2 regions of the Pseudoalteromonas sp. ABV4_021 genome follow, and region 1 is predicted to be linked to the other one. Evidence: predicted binding sites of a transcription regulator. Region 1 holds the regulator's gene; the other holds the start of a gene.

Region 1 (3,165 bases):
CTGAAAAGCGCTTAATTAGCGTGCTATCATCACTATCAAGGTAAAATAAGGTTGGCGTTGCAAAACCAGGTAAATAGTCGAGTACTTCTTCTATTTCCTCTGGCTCTTTAGTCATATTGCGAGCATCAACACTCACTGCAATTTTATCGTATTTATCTGAAACTGAGCGGATCAACGAAGGCAATAAATTAACAGGAATATTGTCGACAACATAATACCCGAGATCTTCTAATACTCTGAGTGCGACTGTTTTTCCTGAACCAGAACGACCACTGACTAAAATAAGTTGCACTTACATCTCCCTTAGTTAACTCGCCTCACTACTAATGATTTGATATAGCTGATGATTATTTTCAGCGTGACGTAGTTGACGGCAAAACTGCTTATCTTTTAGTTTATCAGCGATGGTGGCTAAAGTCTGCAAATGTTGCTGGCACTTTTGTTCTGGTATGAGCAGTACGATAAAAATATCAACATCTTTATCGTCAATAGCATCAAAGGGAATAGGTGACTGATTTACAATTAAAAAGCCAATGGTATTTTGTAGGCCATCAATGCGGCCATGAGGAATGGCGAGGCCTTTACCAATACCCGTGCTACCTAGTTTTTCGCGTTGCAGCAAGGCTTCAAGAAACTCTTGAGAAGTAATATCAGGTGCTTGCTGATGGGCAAGGTCGCTAATAAATTCAAACAGTCTTTTTTTGCTATTAAAAAGGACCGCGGTTTTAGCGCAGTCCTCAGCAATAATATCGGTTAATTTCATTTTAGTGGCGAGAAAGTTTCTCTTTGTGCTTAATTACTTGACGGTCTAGTTTATCGACCAAACCATCGATTGCTGCATACATATCTTGTTGTGCTTCAGATGCGAACAGTTCACCGCCATTAACGTGCATCGTTGCTTCTGCTTTTTGTGATAACTTTTCAACATCTAGAATAACGTGCACGTTATTTATGTGATCAAAATGCCTCTCTAGTTTTGCAAATTTGTTAGTGACATAGTCTCTTAAAGAATCAGTAATTTCTACGTGACGACCTGTTAAGTTTAATTGCATAAGCATTTTCCTTCTATTTGGTCTAGATCAGGCTCTTGCGCTGATTAGACGGTGGTATGGATAGCGACTCACGGTATTTTGCGATAGTGCGTCGCGCCACTTTAATTCCTTGTTCTGCTAGTAAATCGGTAATCTTGCTATCGCTTAATGGCTTAGCAGGATTTTCCGCCGCAACTAGCTTTTTGATCAGTGCTCGAATCGCGGTAGATGAACACTCACCCCCATTTTCCGTGCTAACGTGGCTTGAAAAAAAGTATTTAAGCTCGTAAATGCCACGTGGTGTATGCATGTATTTTTGCGTTGTTACACGCGAGATAGTCGATTCATGCATCTCGACCATTTCGGCAACGTCGTTTAAAACCATAGGCTTCATTGCTTCGTCACCATATTCAAAGAATGCCTGTTGTTGTTCAACAATGCAATTGGCTACTTTTAATAAAGTATCATTGCGACTTTCTAAGCTTTTAATAAACCATTTAGCCTCTTGCAAATGGTTGCGAATAAACTGGCTGTCAGTGCTTGATTTCATTGAGCGAGTAAGCGCAGCATATTGTTCATTCACGCGGATCTTTGGCATGCTATCGTTGTTTAAATCAACGCGCCAGCGTCCTTTAATTTTCTTTACTGAAACATCAGGAACAACATACTCTGGCTCTTCATGAATGATGCTTTCAGCTGGCTTTGGATTAAGGCTATGTATTAATGTTAAGACTTCTTTTAACTCAGGTTCTTTGAGTTTGGTCTTCTTCATTATGGTACGATAGTCTCTTAACCCCAAAAGTTCCATATGGTTTGAGATTACGCTCTTTGTTTCATTTAGCCAAGGGGTATTTTTGTCGTACTGATTGAGCTGGATCAATAAACATTCTTGTAACGAACGGGCAGCAATACCAACAGGATCAAAGAGTTGAACTCGTTTAAGCACAGCTTCAATTTCATCTAGTTCAATTTGCTCTTGGTCGTCAGATTGCTGTACCGCTTCTAAAATTTCTTCGCTACTTTGTGTTAAATAACCTGAATCGTCTACCGCTTCAACAATAGTGGTTGCGATCATCTCGTCGGTGTCGCTGAACGGCGTTAAGCGTAATTGCCACATTAAGTAATCTTGCAATGACTCGCTGGTTGAGCCTTGATATACAGTATCGTTATCAGGAGCTGGGGCGTTACTGACAGAAACAGGTGCGGCGCTGATATAATCATCCCACGACACATCCATAGCTAAATCGTCAGAGATATTCTCGTTGCTAAGTGCGTCGCTTGATTCAATTTCACTTTGGCTTGGCGCTGCTTCAACATCATCGCCGTTTAATGATTCGTCTTTGTTTGACTCAGTGTTTTCGTTGTTTTGTTTATCGTCACTGTAGTCAATGTCTTCTTCAAGTAAAGGATTGGCGTCAAGCGCTTCTTGAATTTCTTGCTGCAAATCTAACGTGCTCAGTTGCAGCAGGCGAATAGCCTGTTGCAATTGTGGAGTCATTGTTAGTTGCTGCCCAAGGCGAAGCTGTAAAGATTGCTTCATGTAGTTATTCTAATCCTTCTTTCGATTTCAAGCCGCTAGTTAACAATTCAATTCCAAATTCAAGGCCTATAACTATTACTATAGTCTGAATTGTTCACCTAGGTACACATCGCGTACTTTTTGGTTGTTTAAAACGTCTTCGGCCGTGCCTGATGCGATTAATTCGCCGTGAGAAACAATGTAGGCTTTCTCACATACATCTAAGGTTTCACGCACATTGTGGTCCGTTATTAATACGCCAATACCGCGATTTTTCAAATGCTCAATTATTTTCTTTATATCTATCACTGAAATAGGATCAACACCAGCAAAAGGTTCATCTAACAGGATAAATTTGGGGTTTGCGGCTAATGCGCGCGCAATTTCCACACGACGACGTTCACCGCCCGACAATGCCATACCCTGTGAATCTCGGATATGGCCAATGTTAAATTCTTCTAATAAATCATCGAGCGCTTCTTCGCGTTGCACACGATTAAGTTCTTTGCGTGTCTCTAGAATCGCCATGATGTTTTGATACACAGTAAGCTTTCTAAAAATCGACGATTCTTGCGGTAAATAGCCGATGCCTAAACGGGCGCGACTATGCATTGG
Region 2 (3,165 bases), 2.0 Mb from region 1:
GTATAAACTGATTGGCAACTTGCAAGAGCACACAATGCAGAAATTAGTGGTAACTTTGCTTTTAAACTCATAATAAACCCTTTACCAAACAGAGTTTGAATTAATAGACTTATTCGTTCTGTTTGTGATAATAAACTTAGGTAAAACGGACGCCAGGCCTAATTAACAATGCACCGCATTATGAATAAAGCGCTATGGTAACGTTTATTAGTAATTAAGCAATATTTGCGCCACTAATCCAATTTAATTGTGGCTACGTTTAGGTTTTTTATATCGCTAAACTGGTTCGATACTTAGGCGTTTATTTTGTAAAGCACGAACGTAAGTTTTTATCGTAACACTTTCATTAATTGTTTGATTATAGTGATATTTTAATCTGTGGTCGTTTTTGATACTATCAAAAAACGTTCTCGTAGCTCAGTTGGATAGAGCATTCGCCTCCTAAGTGAAGGGTCGCAGGTTCGACTCCTGCCGGGAACGCCATAAACGCTTATTAAGTTTTAACCCGTCCTTTTTAATTGTTATTTGAACGGCATCAAGCGGTTGTTTAAATCGAGCTATCTTTTATTGTTATGTAGCAGCGTGATTAACGTATTTCTTGAAGGTTACGTGTTTACTCCGAGTTATTTTACAATAGAACAGGTTATTAAAACTAAATGCTAAGCTTCTCTTGGTTCTAGCCCCTTAGAAGCTTGCCAAAGTAACCAAATCACCAATTTGTACGTTTGCGAGTAGTTTGTCGCCTATCACTTGAGCAATAGCGGTGTTTTGATTTACCTGAGTCACTCTCAACTGGTAATCAGTATTAATAATAAGCTGCTTTTGATTAAATCCTTTGCGCAGTGCTACTTGCAACTTTTGTCCTTTCACTAGGTTATTCTCAGCGCCAAGGCTAATGATCACGGTATCGTGATCGACGCTTAAAATACGTGCTTGCGCTGGAATACAAGCGAGATAGCTTGCTAAATCTTGGCCAAGCTTTAAGTTGATATCTGATATTGCTTGTCCATAAGGCATGGTCCAAAACTTTTCACTGTTCACATCGATACGTGCTGTTTTTTTGGTTTGCCAGGTGGCAAATGTATCGTAGTGTGTTTGTTTTAACAGTTCGCCGGTTAAGCCATTGTATAGCGCCGTATTAATCGAGAAAAAACGTTCATAAGCTTTATTTTGCCAAAATGCTAACGATGAACTCTGTTGCTCACCAAGCGATAGGTCTTCTATTTGCGATATCCAGACAAACTGACTGTTATTTTGGTCGGCAATTTGTTGAATAAGGGCACTTGAGTTGGCATCAAAATGCGCGGTAAACAGGTTTTTGGTATTAAGCTTACGGTTGATATCGGTTTTTGTGTTGAATAAATGGGCAAATTGATACAAGTGCTTTGCGAGCTTTTCGCTGTATGCTTTTGGTAATTCAAAAATTTGACCATAAGTTGCATGGCTCGGGGTTTTAAAACCGGTTCTTGTTAGAGCCACATTCTTTTTAATCGATGAATTTTGGCAAGTTTCACTGTTATCTAAAATATCAAGCCTAAGTGTAATTGAGAGCGTGTTGTCTGATTGAATTTCATCAATTACTTCAATCTGATCGATTGCACCATGGGAGTAAACTTGGGTACTTGGTGTTTGCCAGATGCCATTAACCACTTGCTGCAGACTAGTCACTTGCGCACCTGAAAAAAGTAGAGCTTGCTGAATAGCGTTTTCGGTTGCCATCATTCGAGCTTGCTCAACATTACCATTGCGTATTTTGGCTTGGCCGGTTGATTCATACCAAATTGCATGAGACGAAAAGCTCACAATAAAAAGAAGTAATACTAGGTGTCGCATAGCGCAGCTCTCAATTTAAACCTTACTCTGTATATTCAATTTCTGTACCAAACTATACAGTGGCGCGAAAATTGCTAAATCAAATGTAATATGCATTTGTATGGTGGCAACATGTTGAAATCAATTTTCAAAACATCAACTCTGGTAACGAGCTTGTATTTATTAGGTGGCTGTAGCCAACTGTTTGATAAACATATTGAATATGAATACCAAACACCAGATAACTACCCCGTGTTGTATGCGGTAGGGTATGCACCGATCAGTTTGCAACCCGGTACAACAACCGAGCAAAAATCGATTATGGCAATGAAGGCATCAAAGCTTGAGGCTTATCGTGAGCTCGCGGAACAAGTCTACGGACAAAAAGTTGACGCGCAAACGAGCGTTAAAGGTCTGATCGCCAGTAATGATACTTTGAAAGTACGTGTGCAAGGTGTTGTACGTGGTGCGAAAGTGACCAAAAGCTACGCTGTGGGTGATACGTATGCGACAGAAGTTGAGCTAGATATGAAATTGGTACATGACTTATATATTGGTCAAACAAAACCAAGAAATGTAAAAAAAGTAACCTACTACTAGCAGGTTACTTTTTATTAGTAAATTCAGATTACGCTTTTAGCCCGCGAGCAATCGGGTTAGGTAGAGAGAAAGATTTGCCCGTTTTGTCGTATCCGGTATGACTTTTACCAAATAAGATATTCTTCAACTTTTGTGAAGCAATCTGGCTTTGATTTGCTGCTACTTGATTCACGTCATTCTGCTTTTTGCAGTCAGCTAATACCTGATTAATTTGGCTGATTGTCGGCTGATATTCAGCTTTATCAATACCGTTTTGGTCGATTAATTTGGCAATGTGTTGGTCACGTTGCTGAATTGACTGCAACGATGCAACTTTGCTTTCAACAACAGATATCAAAGATTCATGATCACGCGCAACTATAGCTTCTAATTCCTGCTTTAGGATGTCAGCCATAGTGTTCAACTCATCAAGTTGTTGCGCTAATATCTGTTCTAGATTCATAAACTATCGACCGAAAAGTTTAAATTCAAGCTTATTGATATTTTCAGCAAGCTTCTCTGCATCAATTTTGTATTCGCCGTTAGCGATCGCTTTTTTCAGCTCGTTTACTTTTTTCTCATCAATACCTGATGATTGCTCCGCTTTTTCATTTAGCTTTTTAAGCTGTTGAGCTTGCGGTGTAATGCTCACTGAGTCGCTAGTTGCTTTTGCCGTAGCAGTATTCACTTGCACTTGTTTATTAGCAGTTTCAGACGCTTGCTGCTTAGAGCTTTCAAGCCTGACGTTTGCTTGGCTGTTTGAGCCTTGATTTA

What was found. Region 1 encodes sigma-54, which starts transcription at its own class of promoters, with help from an activator protein. Its sites were predicted from a motif close to GTTGGCACGNNNNTNGNNT; they were not measured.
Region 2: ACXAFE_RS03705 (LPP20 family lipoprotein) is a predicted target of sigma-54. The motif match lies at 1,892-1,910, and genes of this name have one in related genera.

What each region holds. Positions count from the first base shown of each region.
Region 1 covers NZ_JBSWVB010000001.1:2,811,262-2,814,426, reverse strand. Annotated here, with positions in the region: gene rapZ (RNase adapter RapZ) at 1-292, opposite strand, end outside; gene ptsN (PTS IIA-like nitrogen regulatory protein PtsN) at 308-763, opposite strand; gene hpf (ribosome hibernation promoting factor) at 765-1,052, opposite strand; gene ACXAFE_RS13020 (RNA polymerase factor sigma-54) at 1,075-2,571, opposite strand; gene lptB (LPS export ABC transporter ATP-binding protein) at 2,650-3,165, opposite strand, start outside.
Region 2 covers NZ_JBSWVB010000001.1:792,299-795,463, forward strand. Annotated here, with positions in the region: gene ACXAFE_RS03690 (FlgO family outer membrane protein) at 1-71, opposite strand, end outside; tRNA gene ACXAFE_RS03695 (tRNA-Arg) at 407-483, shown strand; gene ACXAFE_RS03700 (flagellar assembly protein T N-terminal domain-containing protein) at 685-1,833, opposite strand; gene ACXAFE_RS03705 (LPP20 family lipoprotein) at 1,945-2,412, shown strand; gene flgN (flagellar export chaperone FlgN) at 2,441-2,854, opposite strand; gene flgM (flagellar biosynthesis anti-sigma factor FlgM) at 2,858-3,165, opposite strand, start outside.